Ancylothrix sp. D3o: one gene and its partners. The main gene of each other region encodes a partner of the protein of the gene in region 3 in a complex. Links are inferred from orthologs where the notes say so. Each region holds a gene or a part of one and is shown on either strand. Other genes may lie near its edges. The genes, in order: nuoH, NG798_RS14150 and ndhK.

The links.
Region 1: the proteins of ndhK (region 3) and nuoH are in contact, whole or in part, in a crystal structure (PDB 6Y11), measured with the Thermus thermophilus proteins. The link is inferred for Ancylothrix sp. D3o from one-to-one orthologs. Residues at the interface, in WP_096411117.1 of Thermus thermophilus: Arg16, Glu17, Gly18, Leu24, Leu27, Val28, Trp30, Gly31, Arg32, Asn34, Ser35, Trp37, Thr54, Asp55, Ala56, Asp59, Ala61, Arg62, Phe63, Gly64, Glu66, Val67, Phe68, Arg69, Ala70, Ser71, Arg73, Gln74, Ala75, Asp76; in WP_096411122.1 of Thermus thermophilus: Arg36, Val44, Arg45, Met46, Gly47, Pro48, Asn49, Arg50, Val51, Leu57, Gln58, Ala61, Asp62, Ile64, Lys65, Ile67, Phe68, Lys69, Glu70, Ile72, Val74, Glu223, Ala224, Glu225, His233, Thr234, Glu235, Tyr236, Ser237, Trp241.
Region 2: the proteins of ndhK (region 3) and NG798_RS14150 are in contact, whole or in part, in a cryo-EM structure (PDB 6KHJ), measured with the Thermosynechococcus vestitus proteins. The link is inferred for Ancylothrix sp. D3o from one-to-one orthologs. Residues at the interface, in WP_011056552.1 of Thermosynechococcus vestitus: Leu46, Met47, Tyr48, Thr50, Ala51, Cys52, Phe54, Ile55, Glu56, Ala58, Ala59, Ile61, Gly62, Ser63, Arg64, Phe65, Asn76, Pro78, Thr89, Thr91, Lys93, Met94, Ala97, Leu101, Met123, Phe124, Ser126, Asp127, Ser128, Tyr129; in WP_011057128.1 of Thermosynechococcus vestitus: Pro17, His18, His19, Pro20, Ser21, Met22, Val25, Arg27, Met29, Thr31, Ile38, Asp39, Cys40, Glu41, Pro42, Val43, Ile44, Gly45, Tyr46, Leu47, His48, Arg49, Gly50, Met51, Lys53, Ile54, Asn57, Arg58, Pro65, Tyr66.

The regions. Positions count from the first base shown.
Region 1 is NZ_JAMXEX010000001.1:187,904-194,297, forward strand. The notes cover bases 3,313-6,174. They hold nuoH (NADH-quinone oxidoreductase subunit NuoH), read left to right. Parts: upstream 3,313-4,115; coding sequence 4,116-5,234; downstream 5,235-6,174. Other genes in these bases: NG798_RS00875 (metal ABC transporter permease), read left to right, coding at 3,313-3,843; ndhI (NAD(P)H-quinone oxidoreductase subunit I), read left to right, coding at 5,323-5,907; NG798_RS00890 (NADH-quinone oxidoreductase subunit J), read left to right, coding at 6,025-6,174. Also shown: NG798_RS00860 (FAD-binding oxidoreductase), read left to right, coding at 1-958; NG798_RS00865 (metal ABC transporter solute-binding protein, Zn/Mn family), read left to right, coding at 1,158-2,114; NG798_RS00870 (metal ABC transporter ATP-binding protein), read left to right, coding at 2,120-2,968; more of NG798_RS00875, read left to right, coding at 2,989-3,312; more of NG798_RS00890, read left to right, coding at 6,175-6,394. UniProt on the Escherichia coli protein: NDH-1 shuttles electrons from NADH, via FMN and iron-sulfur (Fe-S) centers, to quinones in the respiratory chain. The immediate electron acceptor for the enzyme in this species is believed to be ubiquinone.
Region 2 is NZ_JAMXEX010000007.1:14,139-20,466, reverse strand. The notes cover bases 3,533-6,328. They hold NG798_RS14150 (NAD(P)H-quinone oxidoreductase subunit H), read right to left. Parts: upstream 5,625-6,328; coding sequence 4,440-5,624; downstream 3,533-4,439. Other genes in these bases: rsmH (16S rRNA (cytosine(1402)-N(4))-methyltransferase RsmH), read left to right, coding at 5,871-6,328; NG798_RS14155 (class I SAM-dependent methyltransferase), read right to left, coding at 3,533-4,315. In the rest of the region: NG798_RS14165 (ABC transporter substrate-binding protein), read left to right, coding at 1-1,323; NG798_RS14160 (ABC transporter permease), read left to right, coding at 1,464-2,489; more of NG798_RS14155, read right to left, coding at 3,152-3,532.
Region 3 is NZ_JAMXEX010000018.1:67,397-73,765, reverse strand. Bases 1,644-4,480 are described here. They hold ndhK (photosynthetic/respiratory NAD(P)H-quinone oxidoreductase subunit K), read right to left. Parts: upstream 3,502-4,480; coding sequence 2,785-3,501; downstream 1,644-2,784. Other genes in these bases: NG798_RS22305 (rubredoxin), read left to right, coding at 4,345-4,480; ndhC (photosynthetic/respiratory NAD(P)H-quinone oxidoreductase subunit C), read right to left, coding at 3,492-3,854; NG798_RS22320 (NAD(P)H-quinone oxidoreductase subunit J), read right to left, coding at 2,292-2,792; NG798_RS22325 (Uma2 family endonuclease), read right to left, coding at 1,644-2,073. In the rest of the region: NG798_RS22335 (response regulator), read right to left, coding at 1-338; NG798_RS22330 (KTSC domain-containing protein), read right to left, coding at 517-942; more of NG798_RS22325, read right to left, coding at 1,456-1,643; more of NG798_RS22305, read left to right, coding at 4,481-4,680; NG798_RS22300 (photosynthesis system II assembly factor Ycf48), read left to right, coding at 4,737-5,744; psbE (cytochrome b559 subunit alpha), read left to right, coding at 5,913-6,161; psbF (cytochrome b559 subunit beta), read left to right, coding at 6,182-6,316; NG798_RS22285 (photosystem II reaction center protein L), read left to right, coding at 6,326-6,369. UniProt on the Escherichia coli protein: NDH-1 shuttles electrons from NADH, via FMN and iron-sulfur (Fe-S) centers, to quinones in the respiratory chain. The immediate electron acceptor for the enzyme in this species is ubiquinone.

The DNA of each region.
Region 1 (6,394 bases), on a different replicon or contig from region 3:
GCATTTTTCGCCGATTATTAAACAAGCCCGCCAAGGAGAAAAACCCGATGGTATTTGTTTGGTGGTGGGGAGTTGTGCGAAAGGGTTTGCACAAAATGAAACGGGGGATTTGTTGGTTTCTTTTACTCCAATTTTGCACCAATGTCAATATTTTTGGGAAGCTTTTCCGGCACGCGATGGCAGAACGACTTATTTATTTACTTATTTGGATGCTGAGGCAGATAGGTTTAGTTTGGAGTTTTTGTTTGAGGAATATTTGCGATTATTGCCTCAATATCAAAATGTGGAAATTGAGCATTTAAACTTGGTGCGGGCGTTGTTTGGTTTTTTTCCTTCTTATCGTCAAAGCCCTGTCCAAATGCCTTGGGATCGGGTGATAGCGGTGGGGGATAGTAGTGGGTGTCAGTCGCCTTTGAGTTTTGGGGGTTTTGGGGCAATGTTGCGCCATTTGCAGCGGTTAACGGTGGGGGTTGAGGAGGCGTTAAAAGCGGATATTTTGAGCCAGAATGCGTTGGCTTTGTTGCAACCTTATCAGCCAAGTTTGTCGGTGACTTGGTTGTTTCAAAAGGCGATGACTGTGGGATTGAATCAAAAGGCAGAACCTCAACAAATTAATCGTTTGTTGTCGGCGGTGTTTGCAGAAATGGAAAAGTTGGGTGAGCCGGTTTTGAAGCCGTTTTTGCAGGATGTGGTGCAGTTTTCGGGATTGAGTCAAACGTTGTTAAAAACTGCTTTGAATCATCCGAAATTAATTGCAAATTTAGTTCCGCAGTTGGGGATAATGCCGTTGGTGGAGTGGATGGGGCATTATGTGAATTTGGGGGTTTATACCGGCTTGTTTTCGGTGGGGAATGGCTTGGAATTGGGTTTAAAAAGTTTGCCGGCGGGATGGGATTATTATATGCAGCGCCGGTTGGATGGCTGGAAGTTTGGATCAGGAAGCGATCATCATGGCTAGGTTGGTTTGAAAAATTCATCCTAACTTCGGGAGGGTGATTTTGTGGAAAAACATCTTCATGGGGGGTAGGGGTGCCGGTTTTTCGCTGACTCCTTTGGCCTTTCGGCCTAAAAAGAGAATGAGAATAAGTCTCATAATAGAGCTAAAATGAAGATCGAGAGCACAAAGGTGCTTTGAGTTTGATTTGCGGAGAAAGTGTGTGAGATATCTCAACCTGCGGAATTTGTTACCGGCTTTTTTGTTGCTTTTGGCGTGCAGTGAGCAGCCTCAACCGCCTGCATCTAAATTGCAAAGTCCGGTATCTGAAAAACCTCAACTTAAAATAGTGGCGACATTTTTGCCGATGTATTGGTTTACGAAGGCGGTGGCGGGGGAAAAAGCAGAGGTAGAAGTTTTACTACCTCCGGGGACAGATTTACACGAATATCAAGCAACACCGGCGAATGTTCAAGCGATATCGAAAGCGGATATTTTGGTAAAAAATGGTATGGGTTTAGAGGAGTTTTTGGAAACGACGGTTAAGAATGCTCAAAATACAAAGTTAAAGGAAATTGAAGCGAGTTCGGGTATTTCAATATTAGAAGAAGTTTCGCCGGTAGAGAAGCCGGTTAAAAGTGGCGGTGAAAAAGAACATGATCACTCGCACAGTGATGGTAATCCTCATGTTTGGCTTGATCCAGTTTTGGCAAAACAGCAAGTGGAGGTGATTCGGGATAATTTGATGGAAGTTGATCCAGAAAATAAGGGAACCTATCAAGCAAACGCCGCTGCTTATATTCAGCAGCTTGAACAGTTGGATGCTGAATTTAAGCAACAATTAGCAAAGTATCCGAACTGTACTTTTATTACTTTCCATGACGCTTTTCCGTATTTGGCGAAGCGTTATAACCTCCGACAAGTGGCTGTGGTGGAAATTCCCGAATCAAGTTTGTCACCGGCAGATGTGCAGAGAACAATTGAAGCGGTTAAGCAATATAATGTTAAGGCTTTGTTTGGTGAGTCTGGGGTTGATAATAAGTTGTTGTCGAGTCTGTCAAAAGATTTGAATTTAGAGTTGCGTCCGCTGGATTCTTTGGAAACCGGCCCGCTGGAACCTCAGCATTATTTTTCGGCTATGCGAACAAATTTAGAAACTATTAAATCGGCGTGTAAGTAAAAAACGTGAGTAATTATAATTTGTCTGAAAGTTGGCAACTTGCTGCTTTAAATGTGCCCGTTTTGAAGGTCAGCGATTTAACGGTTTATCAAGGTAACTATGCAGCGCTTAATAATGTTTCCTTTGAATTACAACGGGGAACGGATACTGCTGTAGTCGGCCCAAATGGGGCGGGCAAGAGTACGCTGGTGCGGGCGATTCTGGGCTTAATTAAACGGAGTTCTGGAAATATAGAAATTTTTGGCCGGTCTTTAGAAAGGTTGGGAAATTTAGCACATCAAATTGGCTATGTGCCACAGAATTTTGTATTTGATCGCAGTTTTCCGCTTTCGGTAGCGGAGTTGGTAGCTTTGGGATGGGTGAAGGAAGAGAAAAGGGAAACTGGGGATGGGAATACAAAGAAGGCTGGGAAATTTTCTTTAAGATTTAAGGAACTTTGGCAAAAAAATCCTGAAAAAGAAATGGCTGTAAAAATTGCTTTGCAGCGAGTAGATGCTTATCATTTGAGGCATCAAGCAATTGGGACTTTAAGTGGCGGACAATTGAAAAGAGTTTTGCTGGCTTATTGTTTGGTGATGCGGCGGCAGTTGTTGGTATTAGATGAAGCTTTTGCGGGGGTTGATGCTCAAGGGGAGGCTGAATTTTATTCGTTGTTAAATGAGCTAAAAAGTGAGCAAAATTGGACAGTGTTGCAAGTTTCCCATGATTTAGATATGGTAAGCCGGCATTGTGACCGCGTTATTTGCCTAAATCAAAGTATTGTTTGCACCGGCACGCCAGAAATTGCTCTTTCTACGCAGAATCTTTTGGCGACTTATGGGCCGGCTTTTAGTCGGTATTACCACAAACATTAAAGCTTTATCGGCTGGAAATCATGCTATTTTTTTCTTCGTTTTTTGGTTTGGCTCAAAGCAATGATTTTTTAACTTTGCTGCAATATCCCTTCATGCAGAGAGCGCTTGCCGGTGGGGTTTTGATGGGAATGTTGGGGGGATTATTGGGATGTTTTGTGACTTTGAGACAGTTATCTTTTTTTAGTCATACTGTCGGTCATGCGGCGTTGGTGGGAATTGCAATAGGGTTATTGTTAGGGATAGATCCGACTTGGACTTTGTTACCTTTTACGCTGGCTTTTGGGGTTTTGGTTTTATATTTAATTGAGCAAACTGATTTAAATAATGATAGCGTTTTTAGTATTGCTGTTTCGGCGGCTTTGGCTGCTGGTGTGATTTTGACGAGTTTTATTAAAGGCTATCAAGGTAATTTGATGGGGGTTTTGTTTGGGGATATTTTAGGGATTGGGAATACAGATTTGTTGTTGATTTTGGGGTTGTTGGTTAGTAGTAGTGTGTTTTTGCTTTCGACGTTGCGGCAGCAAGTTTTGATTACGTTAAATGTTGGGGTGGCAAAGGTTCAAGGAATTGCGGTGAAGCTGCATCAATATTTGTTTGTGATGTTGCTTTCTTTGGCGGTGGCGGTGGCTATTAAGGCGGTGGGTGTGTTGTTGGTTAATGCTTTTTTGGTGATTCCGGCGGCGACAGCTAAATTGGTGACGCATCAATTTGCGAGATTTTTGGGAATTTCTGTGTTTTTGGGGGCTTTGAGTAGTATTGGCGGGATGGTGGTTTCGGGTTCGTTTAATTTGGCGTCTGGCCCTAGTATTGTGGTGGTGCAGTTTTTGGTGTTTTTGCTGATTTTGGTGGGGCGAAAGCTGCTGGTGCGTGGTTGAGGGTTTTACTAGCGCATATTGAGGGCAGCCAGGATGCCCCACAGATGTGTTGTCTGTTTGTTTTTTGGGTTTATGGTAGAGACGTTCCGCTGGAACGTCTGGACGGCGGAACGTCTGTAGGCGGAAAGGGAAAAATCTATGAAGGTTATAAGCAGGGATGATGGGGCGGTGAGTAAAAGAGCCGGTCGGGGCTTTCCTTGTGTCCACCACCGAGCGATATACTAAGTTGGGGCAAGTTAAATATCTTCATAATCTGTCATTGAGCGGGAAACATGAACCCTGGAATAGACCTGCAAGGAAGTTTTATAGAAGCCCTGCGGAATTTGGGCCTGCCAGCCGGCACTGCAAAGGTGCTTTGGATGCCTTTGCCGATGCTGGTGTTGCTGGTGGCGGCTACCGTTGGGGTGCTAGTGACTGTTTGGCTTGAGCGAAAAATTTCGGCGGCGGCTCAACAGCGAATCGGGCCAGAGTATGCCGGCCCGCTTGGTGTTTTGCAGGCGGCGGCTGATGGTTTGAAGTTGGTTTTTAAGGAAGATGTGGTGGCTGCGAAAACAGATACGATTCTGTTTACGGCTGGGCCAATCATTGTGATTATTCCGGTTTTTGTGTCGTATCTAATCGTGCCGTTTGGACAAAATCTCATCCTTAGTGATGTGGGTTCGGCGGTGTTTTTGTGGATTGCTTTGGCCAGCCTTCAGCCGATTGGTTTGTTGATGTCTGGTTACGCTTCTAATAATAAATACTCTCTGTTGGGAGGGTTGCGGGCAGCAGCACAATCAATTAGTTATGAAATTCCGCTGGCTCTGGCTGTTTTGGCTGTGGTAATGATGTCGAATAGTCTCAGCACTATTGATATTGTTAACCAACAAGCCGGTTATGGAATTTTGGGCTGGAATATCTGGCGGCAACCGGTGGGTTTTATTATTTTCTGGATTGCTGCTTTGGCGGAATGCGAACGTTTACCTTTTGACTTGCCGGAAGCTGAGGAAGAGTTGGTGGCCGGTTATCAAACTGAATACTCTGGTATGAAGTTTGCGCTCTATTATCTGGCTTCTTATGTAAACCTTGTGCTGTCGGCTTTGATGGTTGCGGTTTTGTATTTCGGCGGTTGGGAGTCTCCGCTTCCGGTTGGCGTGGTTGCCGGTTGGTTGGGCGTGAGTGAGTCTACTCCTTGGTTGCAAGTTGTGAATGGGACTTTGGGCATTACGATGACTTTGCTCAAGGCTTATTTCTTTGTGTTTTTGGCGATTTTGTTGCGCTGGACTGTTCCCCGCGTTCGTATTGACCAATTGCTGGATCTAGGCTGGAAGTTTTTGTTGCCGGTTGGGTTAGTTAATTTGTTACTAACTGCCGGTCTGAAACTGGCTTTTCCGTTTGCTTTTGGTGGCTAAAAAAGTTTGGGTCATTGGCGATATATTTGCCCAATGACCAAGGACTTTTGATTAAGGATTTTTGACCTAACAAAAGAGAAAGAGCATCATGTTAAAGTTTCTCAATCAAGTGGGCGATTACACAAAAGAAGCGTTTCAAGCTGCTAAATATATTGGTCAAGGTTTATCTGTGACTTTTGACCATATGCGCCGGCGCCCGGTGACGGTGCAATATCCTTACGAAAAGGTGATTCCTTCTGAACGTTTCCGGGGTCGGATTCATTTTGAGTTTGATAAGTGTATTTCTTGTGAGGTTTGTGTTCGGGTTTGTCCGATCAATTTGCCGGTGGTTGATTGGGAGTTTAATAAGGAAACGAAGAAGAAGCAGCTTAAGCACTATAGTATCGATTTCGGGGTGTGTATTTTCTGCGGAAATTGTGTGGAATACTGCCCGACTAATTGTTTGTCAATGACGGAAGAGTACGAGTTAGCTGTTTATGACCGGCATGAGTTGAATTTTGATAACGTTGCTTTGGGTCGTTTGCCTTATAAGGTAACAAATGACCCGATGGTGACTCCGATTCGTGAGTTTGCTTATTTGCCGAAGGGCGAAATTGATGGTCACGATTTGCCTGCGGGTTCCCAGCGTGCCGGTTTGCGCCCTGAGCAAATTATGGAACAAACCAAAAAGTAATTTTCTGTGCGTGGTAAGGGGGAAATTTTGTCGCTCATTGGAAACAAAAAATGCTGGATTTTTTGAGCGATTACCTCTTACCCAAAGTGATTTTCAACTAACTGAGGACAAAAAGCTGTGAATTTAGCGGAAGGCGTTCAAGTTGTTTCTTTTGGGTTGCTGGCATTGATGATGATTGGGGCGGCGCTTGGTGTGGTGCTGCTTTCTAATATTGTTTATTCGGCGTTTTTGCTGGCGGCTGTTTTTATCAGTATTGCAGGGATGTATTTGCTGCTAAATGCTGATTTTGTGGCGGCGGCGCAGTTGCTTGTTTATGTGGGCGCTGTTAACGTTTTGATTTTGTTTGCAATTATGCTCGTCAATAAGCGCGAGGATTTTGTGCCGATGACTAATGCTTGGATTCGCAGAGGTGCGACGGCGTTGGTTTGTGTTGGTTTGTTTGCGCTTTTGGGGACGATGGTTTTGTCTACTCCTTGGGCTGTTTCGG
Region 2 (6,328 bases), on a different replicon or contig from region 3:
TTAACCTACACCATCCCCTTAAGAAAAGGCGTATTATTCCACGATGGCACAGAATTTAATGCCGAAGCAATGGCATTTTCCCTCAATAGGCTAATAGAAAATGGAGGCCGGCCATCCTCATTATTTGCCGGTAGAGTAGATTCAATAAAAGCCACCGGCGATTACGAATTAACCATCAAACTCAAAAAACCCTTTGCAGCATTCACATCATTACTAACATTTTTTGGAGCCTGTCCAGTATCTCCAAAAGCCTACGAAACCGGCACCGGCAAATTCAAACCCGACACATTTGTAGGCACCGGCCCCTATAAATTAACCAGCTACGGAACCGACAACATCAAACTCGAACCCTTTGAGAAATATTGGGGAGAAAAACCCCTCAACAAAGGCATAGATATCCAACGCCTAAGCAATTCATCAAACCTCTTTACATCCTTCCGCACAGGCGCCGTTGACGTAGCTTATCAAACCTTAGATTTAGACCAAATTTCCAACTTAGAAAAACAAGCATCTTCCACCGGCTGGCAAGTTTTTTCCCAACGCAGCAACGGCATTTATTACCTCAACCTAAACCTGCAAAGCAAACCCCTAGATAACCTCGCAGTAAGACAAGCCTTAGCCGCAGTCATCGACCGGCCCGTATTGCAAAACCGAGTATTTCGCGGTCAAATTGAACCGCTTTATAGCCTCATTCCCGTCACAATGGAAGACATCTATCAGCCGGTGTTTAAAGAACAAAATGGAGACACCAATATAAACAAAGCAACCGAAGCCTTAAAACAGGCCGGTTACAGCCCCCAAAACCCATTAAAACTCGAACTTTGGTATCGTTCAAACCTCACCACAGACAGCCTAGTAGCCAGCACCCTCAAAGCCGACATAGAAAGAAAACTCGGAGGAATCTTACAACTGCAATTAAACGGAGTCGAATCAGCCACCGCCTACGATAACCTAGCCAAAGGAATTTATCCCTTATTTATCTTAGATTGGAGTCCCGACTTTTTAGACCCCGACAACTACCTGCAACCCTTCATGGAATGCACCAAAGGAACAGCAGAAAAAGGCTGTGAAGAAGGAGAAACAAAACAAGCCGGTTCCTTTTACTACAACCCCCGCGCTAACGAACTCATAGACAAACAAAGAAAAGAACAAAACCCTCAAACCCGCAAACAAATATTCCAAGAACTGCAACAAATTGTCGCCAAAGACATCCCCTATATTCCCCTATGGCAAGGTAAAGAATACCTATTTGCCCAAAAACAAATTCAAGGAATAACAATCGAACCCACCCAACGCATCCCATTCTGGACAATGAAAAAATAAACCTCTCCTCCCCAATCTCTGCCTCGCTTTTTCAGAGGAGGCAGAGCCAAATACCCATCAAAAACCATCCTATTCATCCGCGTTTATCTGCGTTTATCTGCGGTTAAATATATAAACCCCAGCATCCAAAAAAAACCCCCATGTCAAGATCAAAAGCCCTACAATCCTACATAATACTCAGACTACTATTAGCCCCCCTAATGCTTTTCACAATAATCACAGTAGTCTTTTTATTACTGAGAGCAACCCCCGGAGATCCAATCGATGCAATATTAGGGCCAAAAGCCTCCCAAGAAGCCAAAGAAATAATGAGAGAACAATTAGGACTAGCCGGCCCCATCTGGCTACAATACCTAAACTACCTCAAACAACTACTCAACTTCGACCTAGGAACCTCAATAACAACACGCGGAGAAACCGTCTGGAAAATCATCACAGACTACTTTCCTGCCACAGTAGAATTAGCAGTATTTAGTATGCTAATTGCCCTAACTGTTGGCATAGGAATAGGCATGATGTCAGCATCAAAACCCAACACCGGCTGGGATGCTGGAGGCCGATTATTTGGCATCATCACCTACTCAGTCCCCGCCTTTTGGGCCGGCATGATCTTACAACTAATATTCGGCGTACAATTAGGCTGGTTTCCATTAGGAACCCGTTTCCCCGTCACCATCACCCCACCCCCAACAATCACCGGCCTTTACACCCTTGATAGCCTCCTTTCTGGCAACCTCACCCAATTTTTTACCGCCCTTCATCACCTCGCCTTACCATCAATAACCCTCGGAATTCTCATCAGCGGAATTTTTGAAAGAATTGTCCGCGTAAACCTCAAGCAAACCCTACAAGCCGACTATGTAGAAGCCGCCAGAGCCAGAGGCATTCCAGAAGGGCGAATTTTAGTTTCCCACGCCCTAAAAAACGCCTTAATTCCAGTTATCACCGTACTCGGATTAACCCTAGCTTCCCTACTCGGAGGAGCCATCTTAACCGAAGTCACATTTTCATGGCCAGGATTAGCCAACCGGCTTTATGAAGCCATCTCCTCCCGCGACTATCCAACCGTACAAGGAATTGTCGTATTTTTTGCAGCAATAGTCGTAATTGCCAGCATCTTAATCGACATTTTAAACGCCTACATCGATCCGCGAATTCGCTATTAATAGATGAGAAACTCCCCTTTTTTCTGGCAAAGGGGAGATATATTTTTTGAATAAAAATAATATTGAAATCATCTTGCTAAATAAAAGTATTTATAATAACAGCAATTATTAAAACCCCTAATAAATATTTTCTTAACTCAAAGCTAGTGTAAAGCCTTGAGAAATCTTTGAATTATCCTCATCCTATTTCCTACATCCGCAAAAAGTAATACTCCTCAAGACACACCCAATCAAAAAATATACGGATGTAGCCAATCTCAGCTAGTAAAGAATGATATACCAATTGCCATAGGCCATTGACGCTAAGAGTGCGTCACACTAAAAGTAGTCCCAGCTTATTTAAAATCCCCCGATTAACAATGTTTTCTAAAACCAGACAAGCCGAAACAAAAATCTCCTTAAACCGAAAAAACTGTCAACACTGCGCTTTCTGGAGTCGCCGACAACCAGAAGTAGGAAACTGTTGGCTAAACGACCAGCCATTCCAAACAAAATCTTATCAAGTTTGCCAGCACTTCCGTAAACGATATCATCTCCCAGACTCCGAAGAATTTAACTAAAATAAAAACATTACCAAAAAGCCGGTTTCCCCAAACCCCGGCTTTTTTAAAACCTTTTTTTCAACCTCACAAAAAACCGCATTTACCAATCTAACAAACCCGCTACATCACCGGCATCATTAACCCCTTCAAACCCACATTTATCTCGCTTTCATTCAAACTTTTACACTGCACCAAAACCCCAAAATTTCCCAACCCCATAGGATTCATTAAACTATGCAAAACCTCCCGCCGGCGCAACACATTCCCAATATCCTCAACCTCGCCAACAAAAGACAAAGCAGCAATTCTTTCACCCAACCCCAAAGCCATCAAAAATAACCCCTGCTGCACAAACCCAACCTTATCCAACCCACACAAAAAACCCTGTTTTTCCAACGCCGTAAAATCCACATGAGCCGTAATATCTTGAAACCCCACATTAACATACGGATCATTATGATGAGAATGCTTAAAATAACATTGTAAAGTACCTTCATTTCTGCGGGGATGATAAAACCTTTCCGCAGTATAACCATAATCAATCGTCAAAACATAACCCCGACAAAGCCGGCTCCCCACCAACTTCATCCACTCCAACCCCGCCAAATTTACCTCCGTACGATACCCATCTTCATAACCACAAATATCAACCCCAACAAACTTAAAATAATCCTCTATTGCCGGTGTCGAAACATCCCCCACCACCTCCGTGAAATCCCCCCCTTCAAAACTCACATAAACTTCCCGTAATTTTTGATTTTCTACCGCCACCAAATGCACCGGCAAAGCATCCACCAACTCATTAGAAAAAAAGCAGCCGGTAATCGAATTCTCCTCTATCTCATCCCACCCACACCAACGAATCTTAGCCCCAAAATTACTTGACAACTTATCTAAAATCTGCTTTTGTTCCGCAATCAAACCGGCAGCCTTTTCAACAATCAAATATTCCAAACACTCAAAAAAATCAAAATGATGCTTATGCAAAAACTTCAAAACATCCGCCGCCAATAACCCTTGACCGGCCCCCATTTCCACCAACTGAAAACAAGCGGGTTTCCCCAAAACTTCCCACATTTGGGCAAACTGAACCGCCAACAACTCCCCAAAATCCTTACATAAATGCGGCGAAGTCACAAAATCTCCATCCGCTCCAATATTCACCTTATTTGTTGCATAATACCCCTGTTCAGGATGATATAAAACCAACTCCATATACTCAGCAAAAGAAATTCTTCCCTGAGAGTTTTCTGATATTTTTTGGCTAATTATTTCTGAGAGCATATTTTTATTAACCGCAGATCAACGCAGATAAACGCGGATGGGTTTTCTGCTTCTAAAAAAAGTTAACCACAGATGCACACAAATAGCCTATCTGCGTCCATCTGCGTTCATCTGCGGTTCAAAATTAACGATCAACCGAACCCATAATCACATCGATACTGCCCAAAATCGTCACAATATCTGCAACCTTCATCCCGCGCAACAACTGCGGTAAAATTTGCAAATTGACAAAATCAGCAGCCCGAATTTTCCAACGCCAGGGGAAAACATTATCATCCCCCATGATGAAAATTCCTAACTCACCTTTCCCGCTTTCAACGCGCACATAATGTTCACCTTTGGGAATCTTAAAAGTAGGAGCAATCTTTTTACCGATAAACTGATAATCAAAACTGTTCCACTCAGACTTCGGCCCCTCGGTCATCCGTTTGGCTTCCAAATTTTCATAAGGGCCACCAGGCAGACCCTTTAAAGCTTGACGGATAATTTTCACAGACTCACGCATTTCGCGGATACGCACCAAATAGCGAGCCATACAATCACCCGCTGTTTCCCACTGCACATCCCAGTCTAACTCGTCATAACATTCGTAGTGGTCAACCTTGCGTAAATCCCACTGTACCCCAGAAGCGCGCAACACCGGCCCAGAAAGTGCCCAGTTAAGTGCCTCTTCACGACTGATAGTACCAATGCCTTCAACGCGGCGGCGGAAAATTGGGTTATCTGTAATTAACCGCTCATACTCGTCAACTTTCGGCATCATGTAATCACAGAAGTCATAACACTTATCTACCCAACCATAGGGTAAATCAGCCGCCACCCCGCCAATACGGAAGTAATTATTATTTACCATCCGGTAGCCGGTTGCTGCTTCCCAGAGGTCATAAATTAATTCGCGTTCGCGGAAAATGTAAAAGAACGGAGTTTGTGCGCCAACGTCCGCCATGAAGGGGCCAAGCCACAACAAATGGTTAGCAATGCGGTTCAACTCCAGCATAACCATGCGGATATAACTGGCACGTTTGGGCACCGCGATATCGGCTAATTTTTCCGGTGCATTCACCGTCACCGCTTCGTTAAACATCCCCTCTGCATAGTCCCACCGGCTCACATAGGGAACGTACATCACATTAGTACGATTCTCGGCGATTTTTTCCATTCCCCGGTGCAAATAGCCAATTACCGGCTCGCAGTCGAGGACATTTTCGCCATCCAACGTCACAATCAAGCGTAACACCCCGTGCATTGAGGGATGGTGTGGCCCCATGTTCAAAATCATGGGTTCTGTTCTTGTCTCTAGTCTCGGCATCGCTATTGCATTCTCCCCTTTATCAGTTTTTGCACCGGCCCCACCATTTTCCCATCTACGGCAAAAAACAGCGCCGGTGTTCTGTCTCAGCTTTATGTTGAGTTTTATTTAGCTTCTCCTCATTATATTGGCTGAAGGCAAAGCACTTTGAGCAAGATAGTTTTAATCGCTTATAGCCGCCATTGACAAATTTGTATTCACAGCCTCCAAACAACGCACAATAGAAGCGGCGTTAATTTACCAAAAATGACAGACTCTCCAACTCCACCGGCCTTTGTCCATATCCCCGTCCTTGCCAAAGAACTCATCGAAGCTTTAAATATCCACCCAGGCGGACACTACCTTGATGCCACCCTGGGGGCCGGTGGTCATACCAGCCTCATCCTCGCCACCTCCCCCGATGTCCGTGTCACCGCCATAGACCGCGACGAACAAGCCATTGCCACTGCTCAAACTTATTTATCACAATTCGGCGAAAATGTCAAGATATGGCGCGGAAATTTTTGTGAATATCCGGGGCAAAGCGAGCAATTTGATGGAATCATAGCCGATTTAGGCGTAAGTTCCGGGCAACTAGACACACCGGCACGAGGGTTTAGCTTTCGGCACACCGCCGCACTCGATATGCGGATGGACAACCGACAACCCCTGACAGCAGCCGAAATCATCAACAAATGGCAAGAAAAACAACTCGCCGATATATT
Region 3 (6,369 bases):
GCGAAGCTTTGGGGCTCGAAGGGTTTGGTGACATACTGCGAGGCTCCGGCTTCTAGGGCTTCTTCTCGGCTGGTAGCGTCGCTTTTTGTTGTTAATACGATGACGGGTATTTTTTTAAACAATTGATGTTCTCTAAGAAATTTTAAGACTTCTAATCCGTGCATATCGGGCATATTTAAGTCTAAAATCATTAAATCTACGGGGTCGATTACAAGCTGTTCTATTGCTTCTAATCCGTTGCTGGCTTCTTTAAAGTTGACGTCGCTAATTTGCCTTAAGGATGCCATTACCATTCTCCTTATTGTTGCTGAATCGTCTACTACTAATATTTGCTTCATATAACTTTACAGGTTGGTGTTGAATGTGCTTTTGTCGAGCGCGACTCTGATGGGTACTGCTGGTACTGATTATATCTCATGTATGTTATATGTATGGAATAAAGACAAGCCCCTGTTGATTATAGCAGGGGCTTGTTGCGTTTTAATGGGGGCTGAGTTGTTTGTAAATGTTAAATTTTTAAGGGCTGTCATCAAGACACCGGCTGTTATAGTGTCCTTTGATTTGATAGTTGTAAAAGCGTCCAATTGAATCGGCTTCGCAGAGATTGTCCCAGGTTTCTTCTTCGACGTCGCTGTATTGATAAATTTTGCCGGTGGCAAATTCTACTTGTAATATTTGTTGCTCTGGATCGTATCCTATGGCGGCGGCCATTGTTGAGTTAACCGGCAGCATGGCTATGGGTTGTGAAGCGGGAATTTGTGTTGTGAGATTACTTTCTCTGTTGGCAATGTCGGCGACTTGTTGCAGTCCGTTATAGGCGGCGACTGGGGCGGGGATTTCTATTAGTTCGATGTCTTCGCCTCGGTCTATTAATAAGTTGAGTTGGCCGTTTTTGTGGCCTGCTGCTATGATGCTGCTTAGGTCTATTTTTGATAGTTTCATAGGTTTTTGGGATGGGTTGGGTGCTTATGCTTTGATTAAAGTGGCCCCAGCCAAGGTTGCCGATCTCACAAAAATGCCTTCTTTAACGGCGACTTGCTGTTTTTGGCCCTCTGTCTAATTATAACCTAAGTTGATTTTTTAGTCAATAGAGGCAGGAATTTTTGAGATCGGGGGGAGGTACAAGCTTTCAATGCGGGTTTCAAACTGCGGAACTTTGGCACAAAAGAATTGTTGGGCGTGTCGAGTCTGTTTATGCGCTTTGCCGGTTGATTTGAGTCATTACGGGCTGAGACTTTCATCAAACGCGCAGACTCTAGCACTGCTAAATACATCACTCCAGCCGGTTATAGCCCAGATTCCGCCGGTCTGCCTGAAAGTAGGAGTATTTGGCGAGAACAAAAGCAATAAATTTTTATTTGACTAATACTTTAAAACTTCTTTCTTTGCAAACATCGCAAAGATATTGACAGAAATTAAACAGTCATATTTCGGCTTATTTTTTTTCTCAGCCCGCTACAAACTTGCACCAAAAATCTGTTCTGCCGTTAAATTCAACTCAGGAAATACCCCGGAGATAACCGTCTCACTGCCCCGAAACTGACTCACCTCATACTCCCCATCAACAAGCTGATAAACCGATAAAGTCGGTAACTTCTCACTTCCAATAAATCGTCTTCCACCCAAACCCAAATAATCAATAATCCAATATTCTGCAATAGCCATTTCCTCATAATCCGCCGCCTTCAAAGCATAATCATCCCGCCAATTTGTACTTGCTATCTCCACAATTAAACGCACAGATGACCCCATGCTAATAACAGATGAAGTTGCCCAAAGCGGCTCTTTTTCAACTTTTTGCTTATCCAAAACAATCACATCCGGCTCATACCCAGACTCATCCCGAAAAGGCTTGAGTATCAACTCTTTAGGAATAAAATAAGGCAACTCTTTAAGTCGGCAGTGAATCCCTATTTCTAAAGTGATAAATCCAGCAATTTCCGAATGTTTTCCTCTTGGTTTAGGCATCTCAACAATCACCCCATTATGTAACTCATAGCGATTTTCTGACTTTTCGGGATACCAGGCAATAAATTCATCAAACGTTACTTTTTTCGTCAAAGCTTGAGTCATAGTCTTTCCCCTTTTCATTTAACCTTTCTGAGTAGGATTTTTTACCTATTATAGCATTTATCAACTATCCCTTTTTTAGTCTCCACCGGCACCTTTTATTTTCTTATTTTGTCCGGCTTTCATAGACATTTCAATCACACCAACACCCCCATAAAAAAAACCGGCACCCCCTTAAACAAGAAAATGCCGGCCCCAAAAAATCCAATTACAAAACACCCTTAATAAGCATCCTGTAACTCAAAAAACTCAGGCGAAACATAATCCTTACGCAAAGGCCAGCCCACCCAATCTTCAGGCATCAAAATCCGCTTCAAATTAGGATGCCCCTCATAGACAATCCCATACATATCGTAAGACTCACGCTCCTGCCAGTCCGCCGACTTCCAAATCCAGTACACCGAAGGCACCCGCGCATCATCACGCGGCAAAAACACCTTCACCCGTACTTCCTCTGGCTGAGTCACATTATCACTCACCTTAATCAAGTGATAAAAACTCACCAACTGATCACCAGGGCCAACATCATAACCGCCCTGACAAGACAAAGTATTAAACCCATAAGCATAGAGAGCAGTAGCCAACGGAAGCAAAAACTCCCGGTCAACCTTAATAATCTCCACACCCAAATGATCCGCCGGCAGAGCCTCATGCTCAAAACCATTCTCTGTCAGCCACTGAGAAACCTTACCGGCCTCTACAATCTGCGTATTATCAGCCACGAGCTTCCTCCTTCTTCGCCGTCAACAGAGCAGGAGGCACCGGCATCCCTATCGCCTCCGTCAACTCCTTCGGAGGAGTTTGACGAGTTGGAGAAGCCAAATAAGCGCCCGTCAAAATATCAGGAACCGGCTTCATCCCATGCTTACGAGTATAGAAACGGTGAGTTTGCTGTAAATTCCCCCGTTCCTGAATCGATTCATTAGAAACCTTTTTACGCAACTTAATGATTGCATCCATAATCGCCTCTGGACGCGGCGGACAACCTGGAATATACAAATCCACAGGAATCAACTTATCCACCCCCCGCACCGCCGTCGGAGAATCTGCACTAAACATCCCGCCGGTAATCGTACAAGCACCCATAGCAATCACATACTTAGGCTCAGGCATTTGCTCATACAACCGCACCAGCGCCGGGGCATACTTCATGGTAATCGTGCCCGCCGTAATAATCAGATCCGCCTGACGAGGCGAAGAACGAGGCACCAAACCAAACCGGTCAAAATCAAACCGGCTACCAATCATCGCCGCAAGCTCAATAAAACAGCAAGCAGTCCCATACATCAAAGGCCACAAACTCGAAAGCCGAGCCCAGTTATACAAATCATCAACCGAAGTCAGAATCACATTTTCCGACAGTTCGCTTGTCACCTGGGGCCGTTCAACCGGATTAAGCAGCCCTTTTCCATTCGGAGTATTTAAGACCATTCCAAGGCTCCTTTGCGCCAAGCATAAACCAGAGCAATCACCAGAATTCCGATAAAGATCAAGGCTTCAATAAAAGCCAACAGACCGAGCCGGTGGAAAGCCACAGCCCAGGGATACAAGAAAACAGTCTCAACATCAAACACCACAAAAACCAAAGCAAACATATAGTAGCGGATGTTGAACTGAATCCAAGCCCCACCGATAGGCTCCATCCCCGACTCGTAAGTAGTGAGCCGTTGCACACTCGTACCTTTGGGCCCTAGCAACTTCGAGGCACCCAGCGCCAGAACCGGCACCAGACTGCTGATAATTAGAAAGCCCAGGAAATACTCATAACCGCTGAGGACAAACACAATAAATAAAGACCCAAGGGTAAAGTTACGTTTGTTTCGATTCTTCACATTACATTATATATGCCTAAGATTTTCAAGGCCAAAACCATCACCCTAGGCCAAACCAGTCCCATAGCCAACATCAAGCCCAAACCCACCCCAGACCAAACTTGACCAAACCTCAAGCTTTCCAACCCTCTCAACCAATCACAACAAGAACTTTCTTAAAGAAATACTTATGAACGCTTAATATTATTTCTATGGAAGCCAACAGAGCAAAACCCCACACAATAAAGCAACCTAACCCAGCCTTCCCCAAAAACAAAAATTAAAATTTAAAGCAAAATTCTTGACAAACGTTAACAAAAAAGCATCAGATTTTAATATCATAGCAATTGACCCTTGCTGTAGCGCCCGGATTAGTAGGGCCAAGCTCCTACCCGAAAGACAAACCAAAACTTGAGTTTGTCCACCGGCCAGTTGTCTCGCCAAACCCTATCGTTACCGAGCCATGAGTCCCGAAACCCTCGATACCAACAACCTCGATCAATACGAATGTCGCTCCTGCGGGTACGTTTACGAACCCCTCAAAGGCGACTCCAAAAGAGACATCGCCGCCAACACCCCCTTTAAAGAACTCCCCATAACCTGGCGCTGTCCCGTATGTGGAGCCAAAACCACAGCCTTTACAAACGTTGGCCCCGCCGGCACCGCCTCTGGATTTAAAGAAAACTTAGGTTTTGGTTTAGGAGTCAACACCCTCACCCCAAGCCAAAAAAACATCCTCATCTTTGGAGCCTTGGGAGTAGCCGTGATATTCTTTCTCAGCCTCTACGGCTTACAGTAAGTCGGTATCACCGCGTGTACCACAAACCCAAAACCAACCGATAAATATTACTAGCAATGTACTCAATCCAGACTTTATTTAAACGAATTCTGCCCTTAATCGTGGCCGTTGTTTTGTGTGTTGGCTGTAGCAAAGTCCCCACCACCCTGATCAACCCCTGGCAAGTCATCCAACTGCCAACCACCGCCAACCTCCAAGACATCGCCTTCACCGGCAACCCCAAACACGGTTGGATCGTTGGCAGTGAAGCCACCATCCTCGAAACCACCGATGGCGGCCAAACCTGGGAACAAAAACCCATCGACCTTCAAGAAGATACAAAAGCCCGCTTGACATCTGTAAGCTTTTCTGGTAAAGAAGGCTGGATTATTGGCGAACCTTCGATCTTGCTACACAGCAACGACGAAGGCAAAACCTGGGAACGCATCCCCCTCAGCAGCAAACTACCCGGCTCACCCCTGACAATCTTAGCCCTCGGCCCCAACAGTGCCGAAATGACAACCGATGTCGGAGCCATTTACAAAACTTCTGATGGCGGCCAAAACTGGAAAGCAATGGTACAAGAAGCCGTTGGGGTCGTCCGCAATATCCAGCGCTCGGCTGATGGGAAATATGTCGCCGTCTCCGCCAAAGGCAACTTTTATTCTGTATGGGAACCCGGCCAAAATGCCTGGACACCCCACAACCGCAATAGCTCTCGCCGTGTCCAAAACATGGGCTTTACCCCCGATGGCAACCTGTGGATGCTGGCCAGAGGCGGTCAATTGCAATTTACAAACCCCGAAAACCCCGAAGAATGGGAAAAAGCCGTTTTTCCAGAACTTTCTACCAGTTGGGGATTACTCGATATCGCCTACCGCACTCCTTCGGAAGTTTGGCTGGCCGGTGGTAGCGGTCAACTACTGTGCAGTTTGGATGGTGGCAAAACATGGCAAAAAGACCGTGAAGTTGAAGAAGTCCCTTCAAACTTTTACAGAATTGTCTTTGTTTCGCCCGACTCTGGCTTTATCATTGGTCAACAAGGTATTTTGTTGAAATATCAACAAAGCTCTGCTGCTGCATAACCTCAAAAAACAGAGGCCGGTATAAAAACCGGCTTCCACTTTGGCTCGCGTTCAACCACCAAAAAAGCAAAAAAGTTCAAAAAATAAGTAGTTGACGCTTGTTAGAAACGTTGAAGTTTCGTATCATATAGATTAAGTTTTTCGCTGTCGTCTTTGGGAGGAAACTACATGGCTGGCGGATCTACAGGTGAGCGTCCTTTTTCCGATATTATTACCAGTATCCGTTACTGGGTTATTCACAGCATCACTATTCCGATGCTGTTTATCGCTGGCTGGCTCTTTGTAAGCACAGGTTTAGCTTACGATGCCTTTGGCACACCGCGTCCTGATGAATATTTCACTCAAACCCGTCAAGAATTACCCATTGTTCAAGACCGCTTTGAGTCAAAACAACAAATTGAGCAATTTATTAAATAGCGTCTTAGGAGAATAAGACCATGACAAGCAATAGAGCCAACGAACCCATTTCTTATCCTATTTTTACTGTCCGCTGGTTGGCAGTTCACACTCTGGGTGTTCCGACAATTTTCTTTTTAGGCGCTATTGCCGCCATGCAATTTATCCAACGATAGGAGAAACAGATGCCAACTCGTAGTCCTAACCCAAATAATCAGCCGGTTGAGTT